2 regions of the Deinococcus aquiradiocola genome follow, and region 1 is predicted to be linked to the other one. Evidence: riboswitches for the same ligand, from Rfam matches in the RefSeq annotation. Region 1 holds a riboswitch; the other holds the start of a gene.
What was found. Region 1 has a riboswitch for FMN ahead of IEY33_RS14285 (ABC transporter substrate-binding protein). Riboswitches for the same ligand answer to the same signal wherever they lie in the genome.
Positions count from the first base shown of each region.

Region 2: it holds a riboswitch for FMN, as region 1 does, so the genes downstream of both, ribD (bifunctional diaminohydroxyphosphoribosylaminopyrimidine deaminase/5-amino-6-(5-phosphoribosylamino)uracil reductase RibD) here and IEY33_RS14285 (ABC transporter substrate-binding protein) in region 1, are expected to answer to the same signal.

Region 1 covers NZ_BMOE01000011.1:33,588-40,801, forward strand. Annotated here, with positions in the region: gene IEY33_RS14275 (DUF937 domain-containing protein) at 1-730, opposite strand, end outside; gene IEY33_RS14280 (NAD-dependent epimerase/dehydratase family protein) at 990-1,814, shown strand; gene IEY33_RS14285 (ABC transporter substrate-binding protein) at 2,123-3,109, opposite strand; FMN riboswitch at 3,144-3,322, opposite strand; gene IEY33_RS14290 (DUF1990 domain-containing protein) at 3,413-3,979, shown strand; gene IEY33_RS14295 (ABC transporter permease subunit) at 4,022-5,500, opposite strand; gene IEY33_RS14300 (DMT family transporter) at 5,497-6,495, opposite strand; gene IEY33_RS14305 (SRPBCC family protein) at 6,643-7,214, shown strand, end outside.
Region 2 covers NZ_BMOE01000018.1:960-8,173, forward strand. Annotated here, with positions in the region: gene ribH (6,7-dimethyl-8-ribityllumazine synthase) at 1-43, opposite strand, end outside; gene IEY33_RS17200 (bifunctional 3,4-dihydroxy-2-butanone-4-phosphate synthase/GTP cyclohydrolase II) at 106-1,311, opposite strand; gene IEY33_RS17205 (riboflavin synthase) at 1,308-1,964, opposite strand; gene ribD (bifunctional diaminohydroxyphosphoribosylaminopyrimidine deaminase/5-amino-6-(5-phosphoribosylamino)uracil reductase RibD) at 2,024-3,064, opposite strand; FMN riboswitch at 3,162-3,373, opposite strand; gene IEY33_RS17215 (Sir2 family NAD-dependent protein deacetylase) at 3,466-4,206, opposite strand; gene IEY33_RS17220 (RNA 2'-phosphotransferase) at 4,394-4,912, opposite strand; gene IEY33_RS17225 (PIG-L family deacetylase) at 5,238-5,945, opposite strand; gene odhB (2-oxoglutarate dehydrogenase complex dihydrolipoyllysine-residue succinyltransferase) at 6,078-7,214, opposite strand, start outside.

The DNA.
Region 1 (7,214 bases):
CGCCGCGTGCCGCGCCACCGACCGCGCCCGCAGCGCTGCCGAGACCGCCAGCCGCCGCCGCACCCAGGCCAGCGGCCGCACCGCCGATCCCGGCAGCCGCGCCGCGCACGTCCTTGCTGAGGTTGGTCGCACCGGCGCTCAGGCCGTCACCGAGGCCGCTCACGGTGCCCTGAACGCCGTCCGCCGCCTTGCCCAGACCACCCATCGCGGCCGCACCGAGACCCGCCGCCGCGCCGCCCAGACCGGCTGCTGCCGTGCCCAGACCGCCGAGGCCACCACTGAAGAGGCCGCCGAGGGTGGAAGCGTTCAGGCCGAACTTGCCGGCCTGCTGGCCGATCATGCCGAGCATGAGCGGCAGGATCATCTGCATCATGCCCTGCACGCCGCCGCGGCTGGCGCCGGTCTGCTGCGCGAGGCCCTGCACGGTGTCGTCGAGGCGGTTACCGAGCAGCTGCGGCAGCAGCGCCGTGCCCTTCTGCCGCAGGGTGGTGAGGCTGTCAGGGGCGGCGAGCAGGTCCTGCGGCGTGCCGTGCGGCACCTGCGCGGCGAGGTCCAGCACGTGCTGCGCGCCGGCGGTCGTGGCGACCTTGTCGGTGATGACCTTGAGCTGCGCGGGCAGCACGGCCTGGCCGATCTGCTGCGCCTGCGCGGCGTCGAGGCCGAGCACGCCGCCCAGCCGTTCCATGACCGGGCCGTTCAGCTGGCTTCTGAAGAGTTCGAGAAAGTCCATGGTGGTGTTCTCCTTGTGGCGCTCCTGAGGGCGGAGTCGCCGGTCCTGCGTCTGGTTGAGTTCCGTCCGTCCGAGTTGAGCGGCATGACGATCGTTCCCCGATGAGTGGCTTCCCAGTTCAGGCTAGCAAGGATGTGAGAGGCCTGAGACAAATGTGGAGTATCCGTCATTTATGTTTCCTTACGGCTGCAGGTGCAGCCAGCGCGGGGGGATTGACATTCAGGTATGGCGTTCCGGCGCGGCCCGCTACAGTGAGTGCATGACCACCACCCCCCCCCTGCGCGTGCTGCTGACCGGCGCGTCCGGCGAGGTCGGCACGGCCCTGCGCCACGGCCTGCACGGCACCTTCGACCTGATCCTCACGGACCTGAACCCCCCCGCCGACCTGCAGGCGCACGAAACGTACCGTCAGGCCGACCTGCAGGACCCCGAACAGGTCCGGGCCGCCATGGCGGGCGCGCAGGCCGTGATCCACCTGGGCGGCATCGCCAACGAGCACCGCTACGACCGCATCCGCGCCGTGAACATCGACGGCACGCAGCACGTCCTGCAGGCCGCGCACGAGCACGGCGTCACGCGCGTCGCCTTCGCGTCCAGCATCCACACGGTCGGCTACTACCCGCGCAGCGAGCAGGTCAGCCCCGACATGCCGGTCCGCCCCGACACGTTCTACGGCGTCAGCAAGGTGGCGGGCGAGGCGCTGGGCCGCATGTACTGGGAACGTCACGGCCTGGAATTCGTGTCGGTCCGCATCTGCTCGTTCCTGCAGCGCCCGGAGTACGAACGCAACCTCAGCACGTGGCTCAGCCCCCGGGACGCCGTGCAGCTGTTCCGGCAGGCGATCACCGCGCCCCGCGTCGGCTACCTGACGGTGGCGGGCATCAGCGGCAACACGCGCGCCTGGATGACCCGCGACGGCTGGGACACCCTCGGGTACGTCCCGGAGGACGACGCCGAAACCTACCTGCAGGCCGTTCAGGGCCGCACGCAGGGCGCGCAGGGCAGCCGCACCGAGTCCAACCAGGGCGGCGTGTTCACCGAGCCGGACTACGTGGGCCTCGCCGCGACCGAACCGCGCTCCTGATACGATTTTGAGCTGAACTTTTGGAGTTCAGCCGAGCGAAGCGAGCACCAAAAAATACGGTTTTGAGGAGGTGGAAGCGGGCAAGCGTCCTGCAGGGCGCTGTTTTGCCCAAGAAGGGATGTCGGTGCTTTTCCCGGCATCCCTGGAATCGGATCAAACCCGTATGACCCGCACGCGGGCAGGACAGGAGAGGGGGCCACCCGCGCGCGCGGCATGTGGCCCCCTCTCCTGCGGCTCTCCCGGTTGCGGCACCGGTCCAGCGGTGACGCGAGCCGCATGGCGCGAGCACCGGCAGACCGGCGGGCGGATCACTTCATGGTCTTGCTGATGAGGGCGTTGCTGTAGAAGTCCGTCGCCTTGAAGGTCGCAGGGAGCTTCCCGGAGCGCTGCAGGTACGCGACGGCCTTGCTCCACCCGGCCGGGTCGCTGAACCCCAGGCCGTTCTGACGCGTCGCGGCGGACTGCATCAGCGGCACGCTGGCCTTCAGCACGTCGAGGTTCCCGCCGCCCGACCCGAACACCGGCTGCGCCACCCGGAACGCCTGCGCGCTGCTGGCGACCGTGAACTTCAGGCCGCGCTGCGCGGCACGCACGACGCGCTTGGCGATGTCGCCCGTCAGGGTCTTGCCGGTCGTCATGAGGCCCACGCCGACCATCGGGTACGCGCCCGTCACGTCGAGCGTGTCGGCCTTGATGCCCGCCGCCGCGAGCTGCACCACCTCGTTGTTCACGTAGCCGACGGCGGCGTCCACCTTGCCGCTGCGGACCGCTTCCAGCTGCGTGAACCCGATGCTGGCGAGGCGGATGTCGCTCTCCTTGAGTTTCGCGGCGTCCAGCAGGGCGCCCAGCGCGAAGTAGCTGCTGCCGAACGTGCCGGGAATGCCGACCGTGCGGCCCTTGAGGTCCGCGGCCGAGTTGATGTTCCTGGCGGGCAGGCTGAAGACCGTGACGGGAATCTTCTGGTACATCGCCATCACGTACCGGACGTCGGCGCCCTGCGCGCGCGCGAAGATGGCGTCCTCGGGATCGCCGACCACGAAGTCCAGCTTGCCCTGCAGCAGCAGCGGCATGAGTTCCGACACGTAGCCGTGCTGGTACTTGACGTTCAGGCCCTCGGCCTTGAAGTACCCGAGCCTGTCGGCGACGTAGAACGGCGTGAACTGCACGTTCGGGATGTACCCCAGCCCGATGTTCACGGTGCGGGTCGCCTGCGCGGACGCGGCGGGCGCGAGCGCCAGGGACAGGGCGAGCAGACCGGACAGACGGATGGCGAAACGGTTCCTGTTTGAATGCATGACGTGTACCGGCCTGCACGGGACGCAGGTCGGCCTCCTCCTTCTCTCATCCGGACTGTGCCCGCGACGTGCGCGGGGGAACCGTCGGCCCCGGAATCTCACCGGGTCGGGCCGCGCCGTACCGCATCTGGCGCTGGCTTCGCGGGCTGAGGCGCGGGGTGTCCCGCGACCGTCACCGCCGGTAGGGCGTTTCACCCTGCCCCGAAGGATGGCTTTCGCCACTCATGAATATACCGGGCGGCGCGGGACGCACTGTCTGAAAGGTCAGGGTTTCCCGGCGGGCGAGGCAGATACAGTACGGGTGTGTTCCTGCTGCGCCGCCCCACCCCTGCCGCCGTGCAGGCCTTCCTGCACGCCCAGCGCCGCTCGGGACTCACGTACCCCGAGGTGGGCGGGACGCGCGGCGGGCCTCTCCCGGCCGGGTACGCGCACGACCGGCACCGGGCGCTGCTGGGGCACGGCGCGGACTGTTACGCGCGGGCGCGGGACGCGCTGAACTCCTGGCAGATGTTCAGGACCGGGTGGATCACGCTGTGCACGCCGGACGCGGCGTTCCGGGAGGGCGAGACGCTGGTGGTGCAGGTCGCGCACCTGGGCTTCTGGAGCCTGATCGCGGACCGGGTGGTGTACACCGTGGACGAGGAGCGCGTGTGCGCCTTCGGGTACGGGACGCTGGACGGGCACGCCGAGCAGGGCGAGGAACGGTTCACGGTCCGGTTCGCTCCCGGCGGGGAGGTGTGGTTCGAACTGCTGGCCTTCTCTCGGCCCAGGCACCCGCTCGCGCGGCTGGGCGGGCCGGTCGTGCGCGCGTTGCAGCGGCGCGCGGCGCGCAGTTACACGGCCGCGATGCGCCGGGCCGTGAACGGCTGACCCGGCCTCCCCTGCCCCGCCTTCCTTCTCCTTCCGGCCGGGTCAGTGCTGGCGGCGGCCGCGCAGCACGCGGCGTTCCAAGCTGCCGACGAGCTGGTTGAGCGTCACGCCGAGCAGGACCAGCAGCACGATGGCGGCGTACTGGCGGGGGCCGTTGTAGTACGCGCGCGCCTGATTCACCGCGAAGCCGAGGCCCGGCTGGTTGCTCACGAATTCCCACACGACCGCGCCGATCAGCGCGAGGCTCAGGGAGAGGCGCATGCCGCCCAGCATCACGGGGAGTGCACCGGGCAGTTCGAGGTGCAGCAGGCGCTGCCAGCTGCCGGCACGCAGGCTGCGGAACAGTTCCTGGTACCCGCGGTCCACCTCGCGCACGCCGACCATGACGGAGATCATGACGGGATAGAAGGCGCTGAGTGCCGACACGAGCACGGCGGGCAGCACCCCGAAGCCGAGGGCCGTGATGAGGATCGGGGCGAGCACCACGACGGGCGTGCTCTGGCTCGCGACGAGGAAGGGGCTCAGGAAGCGTTCCAGCCAGTGCGAGCGGCCGAGCGGGTAGCCGATCAGGAGGCCGACGAGCGTGCCGAGCAGCGCGCCGAGGATGGCCGTGCGGGCCGTGAACCACAGCTGCGGGAGGAGTTCGGTGTGCGCCCTGAGCAGCTCGGTCCACACGAGGGTCGGGGCGGGCAGCAGGAACGGCTGGTGCAGCGTCACGGCGATCAACTGCCACAGCAGCAGGCCGAGCAGGACGGCCAGGGCGGGCCACAGCCACCCGAGGGGCGGGCCGCGCCTTGCGTCCTCGCGCAGGCGGGTGCTGTCGCCCTCGCCGAGCAGGGCGCGCAGTTCCGCTTCGAGGCCCTCGGTGTACGCGCTCGCGCGGCCCTGGCGGGCGGTGTCGAGCACGCGGACGATGCGGCCGTCGCGCAGCACGGCGACCCGGTCGGCGAGGTACGTGGCCTCACGGATGGAGTGCGTGACGAGGACGGTGGTGCGGCCGGTCTTGTCGTGCAGGTGCAGCAGTTCGTCGTTGAAGCGTTCGCGGACGAGCGCGTCGAGGGCCGCGAACGGCTCGTCGAGCAGCAGCACGTCGCCCGACTGCGCGAGTGCCCGCGCGAGGGCCACGCGGGCGCGCATCCCGCCGGACAGCTGCGCGGGGTAGTACGCGCCGAAGTCGTTCATGCCGACGAGTTTCAGGGCGGCGTCCGCGCCGAGCTGGCCGAGGTTCAGGTCGGCGGGCAGGCGCACGTTGGCGAGCGCCGTCCGCCACGGCAGCAGCCGGTAATCCTGGAACACGAAGGCGGGCGGCGTGCTGACCCGCACCTGTCCCGCCTCGGGCGTCAGGAGGCCGCCGATGACGCGCAGCAGGGTGCTCTTGCCGCCGCCGCTCGGGCCGATCAGGGCGAGGAACTCGCCGCGCCGCACCTGCAGGTTCACGTCGTCCAGAATGACGGTGCCGCCCAGCCGGACGCGCACGCCGCTCAGTTCGATGGCGTTCCCGCCGTCCTGGCCGGGCGTCACGTGAGCCGCCCGCGCGTGTTGACGAGAATCACGCCGCCCACCGCGATCAGGCCGCCCAGCACGCTCAGCAGGGCGGGCGTCTCGTGCAGCCACAGCCACGCGATCAGGATGGCGAACACCGGGCTGACGTAAAGGAAGCTGGTGGTGCGGCCCGCCCCGACCCGCGAGATCGCGAAGGTCCAGCTGAGGTACGCGAGCGCGGACGGGAACACGCCCAGGTACACGACCGCGAGGTGCGCGCGCACGGGCGCCTGCGCGAGCTGCGCGCCGAGGCCCGGCAGGAAGACCAGCATGGGGATCGTCCCGGCGATCAGGCTCCAGACCGTGAACTGCGCGGGCGGCACGCGTTTCAGGATGGGCCGCTGGAACACGAAGTACACACTGGTGAAGAGGGCCGCCGCGAGGATCAGCAGGGCGCCCTGCGTGAAGCTGAGAGCACCCTGGGTGGGGGCGTGCAGGCTGCTCAGGCCTTGCGTCGTGGCGTGCAGGCCGCTCAGGCCTTGCGTCGTGGCGTGCAGACTGCCGGGGTTGCCGAGCACGATCAGGGTGACGCCCGCCAGGCTGACGGCCGTGCCGATCCACCCGGTCGCGTTGAGGCGCTCGCCGCTGAAGCGGGCCGCGAGGAGCGCCGTGAAGACCGGCCCGGCCGCGATGATGAGGCTGGCCGTCCCGGCGGGTACGCTCAGCTCCCCGATGTTCAGGAGCACGTGGTACAGCGAGATGCCGCACACGCTGACCGCCAGGATGCGCAGCGCGTCCGGGCGGGACGGGAGCGGGAAGCGCTTCAGGACCGCGTACCCGCCCAGCACGGCGCTCGCCACCAGGAAGCGGTACAGCGCGAGGTGTTCGGGCGTGAAGGCGCGCAGGCCCTCGCGGATGCCCGCGAAGGCGGACGCCCAGAACACGATGGTGAACAGCACGGCCCCCAGGCTCAGCGGGTCGAAGCGGGCGGGGCTGCTGGCGGCCTTGGCAATCGGGGCGGCGGACGACTTCACGCTGGCAGGCTAGCACCGCCCGGCAGGACCGGCGCACGGGCGGGCCAGCGGGCGTGGGCGCGGCGGGACGCGGCATGAAGGGAAGCTTCACCCTTCGCGGCGCGCCACACACCCGTTCGCGCTACGCTGGGGACTGCGGAGGTCAGCATGGATACAAACGTAGGTCAGGAGCAGCGAATCATCTCGGGTGCCGCCGGTGGGCTGCTCGCCCTTCTCGGCGCGCGCAAGCGCGGCCCGCTGGGACTGCTGATGGCAGCGGCAGGCGGGTACCTCGTGTACCGCGCCGCGACCGGCAACGACCCGGTGATGCAGGCGGCGGGCGGCGGCACGGTCGCCAGCAAGCCGATCTTCGTGGAGCACAGCGTCGTCATCGACCGGCCCGCGCAGCAGGTGTACGACTACTGGCGCAAGCTGGAGAACCTGCCGCACATCATGAGCCACCTGGAGTCCGTGACGGTCCTCGACGACCGCCGCAGCCGCTGGGTCGCGAAGGCGCCGCTCGGCAGTCACGTGGAGTGGGAAGCGGAGATCGTGAACGACAAGCCCGGCGAGCGCATCGGCTGGCACAGCCTGCCCGGCGCGACCGTCGACAACGCGGGCAGCGTGCAGTTCGAGTCGCTGGCGGGCGGCGGGACGCGCGTACACGTCGCGCTCAGCTACCGTCCCCCGGCCGGGCCGCTCGGCGCGGCGGTCGCGAAGATGTTCGGCAGCGAGCCGAG
Region 2 (7,214 bases), on a different contig from region 1:
ACTTCAGGTCGGTGGCGAGCAGGTTGGCTTCAATTCGGTTCATGGTGGGTCTCCTTGAGGATGAAAGGGATGGTGGGGAGGGCGGCTCCGAGGCCCCCAGGCCGCTCAGTCGCCGCGGCCGTCCGTGCCGAGGTGACCGAGTTTGGCGGCCTTGGTGCTGAGGTACGCGGCGTTGTGGGCGTTGCGCCCGGCGTGCAGGGGCACGCGCTCGACGACTTCCAGGCCGAAGCCGCCCAGACTGTGCAGTTTGCGGGGGTTATTGGTCAGGACGCGCAGTTGCCGTGCGCCGAGCAGGTGCAGCATCTGCGCGCCGATGCCGAAGTCGCGGGCGTCGGCGGGAAAACCCAGTTGCAGGTTCGCCTCGACGGTGTCCGCGCCACCGTCCTGAAGGTGGTAGGCGCGGATCTTGTTCAGCAGGCCGATGCCGCGCCCCTCCTGGCGGAGGTACACGAGGACGCCGCGGCCCTCGGCGGCGATGGCCTGCATGGCGGCGTCGCGTTGCGGGCCGCAGTCGCAGCGCAGGCTGTGGAAGCCGTCCCCGGTGAGGCACTCGCTGTGCACGCGCACCAGGAGGGGGTCGGGGGTGACGTCGCCCATGACGAGCGCGACGTGTTCCGCGCCGCTGAGGGTGTCCTCGAAACCGACGAGGCGGAACTCGCCGTGTTCGGTCGGCAGCCGGGCTTCCGCCACAAGTTGCATGAAGGGGTCGTGTTCCATGCGGTACGCGATGAGGGCCTCGATGCTGCCGACCTTCAGCCCGTGCCGCTCCCCGAAGGTGAGGAGGTCCGGGAGGCGGCTCATCTCGCCGTCGTCCCCCATGATCTCGCAGATCACACCGACCGGCGCGAAGCCCGCCAGTCGCGCGAGGTCGCAGCCGGCCTCGGTGTGCCCGGCGCGGCGCAGCACTCCGCCAGGCCGCGCGACGAGCGGGAAGATGTGGCCCGGACGGCGGAAGTCCGTGGGCCTCGCCGCGTCGTCCATCAGGGCGGCGATGGTGGCGGCGCGGTCGAAGGCGCTGATGCCGGTGCTGTTGCTCACGTGGTCCACACTGACGGTGAATGCCGTGCCGTTCGGGTCGGTGCTGCTGCCCACCATGGGGGTCAGGTCCAGCGCCCGGGCTCGGTCGGGCGTGAGGGTCACGCAGATCAGGCCGCGTCCCTCGCGCGCCATGAAGTTCACCCATTCGGGCGTGGCCGTGGCGGCGGGCATCAGCAGGTCGCCCTCGTTCTCGCGGTGCTCGTCATCCACGAGGATCACGGGCCGCCCCGCGCGCAGTTCCGCGAGCAGTTCGGGGATGGAGGCGAGCGTCATGCCGTCACCTCCTGACCGGGCTGTTCGGGTGTCCAGTCGCGCATCAGGATCAGGCGCTCGACGTACTTGGCCATCTGGTCCGCCTCCAGATTCACCTGCGTGCCCGCCGCCCAGGTGTGCAGCGTGGTGACCTCCAGGGTGTGCGGCACGAGCCACAGCGTGAACTCGTCCGGGCGCAGGTCGGCGCGGCTGCCTGCGGGGCCGCCCGCGTCCACGACGGTCAGGCTCACGCCGTCCACGGTGACGCTGCCCTTCGGCACGAGGTAGCGGGCGAGGTGCGGCGCGGCACGCACCGTCATGGTGTACGCGCCGGGCTGGGCGTCCACGCGCAGGACCGTGCCCACGCCGTCCACGTGCCCGCTCACGACGTGCCCGCCGAAACGGGCCTGGGCGGTCATGGCGCGCTCCAGATTCACCTTCGTGCCCTCCCGCCAGTGCGGGGCAGTTTTGGCGAGCGTCTCGCGGCTGAGGTCCACGGTGAAGCCCGCCGCGTCCCAGGTGGTCACGGTCAGGCAGGTGCCGTTCACGGCGATGCTCTCGCCCAGTTCCACGTCCGCCCACATGCGCGCGGGCTGGATGGTGACGGTCAGGTTCCCCTCGTTCTCTGTGGTGCGGGCAATGACGCCCACCTGTTCGATGATTCCAGTAAACATGTGTTGACCTCGGGTGGAGGCAGGGGCGCACTCGCCCCCCCTCCACGGTGTATGAAGGTTCAGACGCGCGGGATGTCGTGCAGCAGGCCGGTGATCAGGACGTCCGGGCCGAGCGGTTCGACGGTGACTTCGTGCAATTCCTGCGCCTCGTGCATGGGCCGCGCCGGGGCGGTCAGGGGGCTGAGGCCCGCGCCGAGAAGTTTCGTGGACACGAACACCCTGACCTCGTCCACCAGTCCCTGCGCGAGGAAGGCACTCAGGAGGGTCGGGCCGCCCTCCAGCAGCATGCTGCTGACGCCCAGGCCCGCCAGGCCGCTCAGGGCGTCGGCGGGCGTGCCGGCGCGCAGCACGGTGATCCCGGCCGCCTCGTGCGCGGAGGCGTCGCTGTCGGGAGTGGTCACGAGGACGGCCCCGTCACGCCACGCGCGGGCCTGCGGGCGGCTGGCGGCGCGGCGGTCGAACACCACCGGGCGCGGGTCACGACCCCCCGGCACGCCGCGCGTGGTCAGGGCCGGGTCGTCCAGGCCCAGCGTGCCGCTGCCGACCGCGATGGCATCCAGTTCGTCACGCCAGCGCATGGTGTGCTCGCGGGCCTGCGGGCCGCTGACCGCACCGTTCCCCTCGCGCAGCGCCGCCACCTTGCCGTCGAGGGTCATGGCGTACTTCGCCACCACCCACGGGCGGCCCCGCACGATCAGGCTGCGGAAGCCCGCCTGCTGCCGCTCGGCCTGGGCTTCCAGCACGCCGACCGTGACCTCAATCCCTGCCTCGCGGAGCCTCTGCACGCCGCGCCCCGCCACCAGCGGGTTCGGGTCGAGCGCCGCCACGACCACCCGCCGCACGCCCGCTGCGATCAGCGCGTCCGCGCAGGGCGGCGTCCGACCGTGATGACTGCACGGTTCCAGCGTCACGTAAGCGGTGGCCCCGCGCGCCCGCTCGCCCGCGCCTTGCAGGGCGAACACCTCCGCGTGCGGCTCACCGGCCCTCGGGTGGAAGCCTCGGCCCACCAATTCATCACCTTGCACGATCACGCAGCCCACGGGGGGATTCGGCGCCGTGCGGCCCAGTCCTCCGGCAGCCTGCTCCAGCGCGAGCGTCATGAACCGCTCGTCCACCGGCAGTGCCGCCGCCACCCCTGCGGGTGGAGCATTCACTTCATACATGGTCTGTCGCCGCCCGCCGGGGGGGCAGGCAGCGTTCCTCCTTCTCTCATCCGGACTCTGACCGTCGGCTCTGGAATCCCACCAGATCGGGCCTGCGCGTGGTGCAGTCTGCGCGGGCTTCGCGGGCTGAGTCGGTTCAGCAGGGCGAGGCTTCTGCTCGCTCCGCCCGGGTGACGCGGGACGACCCGCGCCGCCTGAAGCGACATCACCGCCGGTAGGGAATTTCACCCCGCCCCGAAGGAAGCGGCCCACCCCCGGAGGAGCGGGCCACCCTGAAGGTATCAGCCCAGCAGGCCGCAGGTGTGGGAGAAATCAGACACCCGCCGGGGGACAGCCGGTCAGCCCTCGCCCAGCAGTGCCGCGAGGCCGCGTGACGCGACGTCGCGCACGCAGTGCGTCATCTGCCAGGAGATGTCCGTCTCGACGGGGTTGATCTCGATGGCGATCCCGCCGCGCTGAAGCGTCTCGGCGGCCAGTCCGGCGGCCGGGTACACGGCGCCACTCGTGCCGATGACCAGCGCGACCTCGGCGGCCGCGAAGGCGTCTGCGGCGGCTTCCAGGGCGGCTTCCGGCAGGTACTCCCCGAACCACACGACGTTGGGCCGCATGCGGTTCCCGAGCGGCGAGGTGGGCGGCGTGACCAGTTCGGCGGGCGCGGCGAGCGGGAACACGTCGCCCGTCACCTCGTCCCGCGCACTGAGGAGATTGCCGTGCAGTTCCACCATGCGCCCCCCACCCTGGCCGCTCCCGGCGCGGGCGTGCAGGCCGTCCACGTTCTGCGTGGCGAGAAAGAAGCCCGCGCCCTTCTCGCGCTCCAGCCGGGCGAGCAGGTGGTGCGCGCCGTTCGGCTGGGCGGCCAGCACGTCCCGGTAGCGGCCCGCGTACCACTCCCACACCATCACGGGGTCGCGCCGGTAGGCGGGCGGGCTGGCGAGGTCCTCGGGCCGGAAGCGCGCCCAGTGGCCGGTCTGCGCGTCACGGAAGGTGGGGATGCCGCTCTCGGCACTGACACCCGCGCCGGTCAGCACGGCGACGCGGGAGGCGGCTTGCAGGGCGGCACGGGCAGCAGCGAGATCCATACCGTCAGGCTAGCGTGCGTCCCGCCCTGCCCGGACCACAGGTGATCGGGACGAGAAACGAAAAAACCGCCTTCTTCGGCGGTGATAAAAACAGGATACCCCGGTATGCACGGCCTGTCAATGCCCGCCAGACGGTCATGTTCACGCCGTGCTGGAGGGCATGCCCACACCGGGAAGGCGGGGGACGTTATGCATCCCCGTGAATGAAAGCGGGCGGCACGGTGTCCGTCAGCCACACGCCGTTCTCGCTGACCAGGAAGGCGTGCCCGGCGGCGTGCATCTCCCCTGCCCGGACGGTCAGGACGACGGGCGGGCCGCGCCGCGCACCCACGCGGCAGGCGGTGTCCGGGTCGGGCGAGAGGTGAACGTGGTGGCGGTTCATGGCGCGCAACCCCTCGGCGCGGATGGCGGCCAGGGCGCCCGCATGCGTGCCGTGGTACAGGAGTGCGGGGGGCGTGGCCGGGGTCAGTTGCAGATCGACGGGCACGCTGTGCCCCTGGTTGGCGCGGATGTGGTCGCCGCGCAGGCTGAAGCGCCCCTTGTCGCTGCCTGCCACGACCGCCTCGACCTGCGCGCGCGTGACGCTCAGGTGGATCAGCACGGGTGCGAGCGGCACCCACCCGCCGGGCGCGAGCGTCAGGCCCGCCTCGTGCGGGGCGTGGCGCAGCAGGTACGAGAGGCGTCTGGAGAGGGTGTGGTCGTTCATGCCTCCAGTGTGGGCGGCGTGCGGTGGGAGCGCATGGGCCGGACGGCGTACCGGGGCCGGGCCGTGTGGCGGAGGTGCGCGGTCCGTTTCCGGGGTCTGCGTTCTATGGTGTTGATCCGATGACAGAAATGCCGGTGCCGTTTCCAGAATCCTTTCCTGGGCAGATCAGTGCTCATGACGGGCACGGCTCCGCAGGAGGGGACGCCTGCCCGCTTCCTGGTCAGAACAGCGCCCATGAGGACGCTTGCCCGCTTCCGTCTCCTCCAGACCGGACCTGTTGGTGCTCGCAGCCGGGCGGCGACTTCGCGTTCCGCTCAGGTTGGGATTACAGGCTTTCGGGTTCGAGGAGCATCGGTTCGTCGCTCTCGAAGCCTTCGCAGTAGCGGCGGCGGCCGAGCGTGCCCCAGTACATCAGGCGGGCGCGGCGGCGTTCGACGACGTCCGGCGCGACCGTCTCGGAGATGGCCGCGCCCGTGAACTGGCTGGCGTGAGCGGCGATGGCGCGCTCCCAGTCCGGCAGGTGCGCTTCGACGTCCACGAGGACGTTGGCGTTGATGTCGGCGTTCCCCTGGTACATCAGGACGCGGCTGACCTTGTGGGGCGTGCCGGTCACGTCGGCCTTGGCGAGCGACGCGAGGTGCACGGCGCGCTTGCTGAGGTGGTACGCGCCGAAGTGGTCGGGGTGCCGGTCGCGGTGGTGCGGGACGACCAGCACGCGCGGACGCACCCAGCGCAGCGCCGTGGCGAGCGCGCGCGCCTGCTGCGGCGTGTCCATCAGGCCGCCGTCCGGGAGGCCCAGCTGGCCGCGCCACGTCAGCTGCAGGATGGCGGCGGCGGCGCGGCATTCCGCTTCGCGGGTGGCCGGGTCGCCCTGTGTGCCGCCCTCGCCCTGCGTGAGTTCCAGGATGCCGGTGGCGCGTCCGGCGTGCGCGAGGCGCAGCAGGGTGCCGCCCACGCCGATCTCGGCGTCGTCGGGGTGAGGGGCGAGGACCAGCCAGTCGAGAGGTTCGGGTCTGCCGTAGGTGGTGTACATCGTGGCCCACAGGGTACACCCGCGCCGGGTACGGGAACGCCGCCCGCACCGTGATCGGTGGGGCGGCGTGCGGGGCAGGCGGCGGCTTGGCTTCCGCCCGGCTGGCCTTCGGGCGGTCAGTTCAACCGGGGATCAGAGGTCGAGGAGGATGCGGGCGGGGTCCTCGAGGTAGTTCTTGATGGTCACGAGGAACTGCACGGCTTCCTTGCCGTCGATGATGCGGTGGTCGTAGCTGAGCGCGAGGTACATCATGGGCGCGATGACGACCTGCCCGTTCTGGGCGATGGGGCGCTCGATGATGTTGTGCATGCCCAGGATGGCGCTCTGCGGGGCGTTGATGATGGGAGTGCTCATCATGCTGCCGAAGGTGCCGCCGTTGGTGATGCTGAAGGTGCCGCCGCTCATGTCTTCCATGGTGAGCTTGCCGGCCTTGGCCTTCTGCGCGAAGCCGCTGATGGCCTTCTCGATGTCGGCGAGGCTGAGCTGGTCGGTGTCGCGCAGGATCGGGACGACGAGGCCGCGTTCGCTGGCGACGGCGATGCCCATGTCGTAGAACCCGTGGTACACGATGTCCTTGCCGTCGATGCTGGCGTTCACGGCGGGGAAGGCCTTGAGGGCCTCGGTGGCGGCGCGCACGAAGAGGCTCATGAAGCCGAGCTTGACGCCGTGTTTCGCCACGAAGAGGTCCTGGTACTTCTTGCGCAGGTCCATGGCAGGCTTCATGTTGACTTCGTTGAAGGTGGTGAGGATGGCGGCGGTGTTCTGCACGTCCTTGAGGCGTTCCGCGATGCGCTGGCGGATGCGGGTCATGGGGACGCGCTGCTCGGCGCGCGGGCCGCTCTGCACGGGGGCGGCGGGCGCGGCGGCAGGAGTGGAGGCCGGGGCCTGGGGGGCGGCGGGGGCGCTGGCGGCGGTCACGGCGTCCTGCTTGGTGATGTTGCCTTTGGGGCCGGTCGCGGGAATCTGCGACGCGTCGAGGTTGTTCTCGGCGACGACCTTGCGCACGGCGGGCGACAGGGCAGGGGCGTTGCCGCTGCTCTGCTGCGCCTGGGCGCTCTGGCTGCTGCTGTCGGGTTGCGCGGCGGTGCCGCCCGCCGTGCTCTCGCCCGCGACGGGGCCAGCGGCGGCGTCCTGCGCGGCGGCAGGAGCGGCGGGGGCAGCGGCGCCGGCCTCGCCGAGCACGCCGATCACCTGTTCGCTCAGGACGGTGTCGCCTTCCTGGGCGCTGACGCTGCTCAGGACGCCGTCCTGCAGGGCGGTCACTTCGAG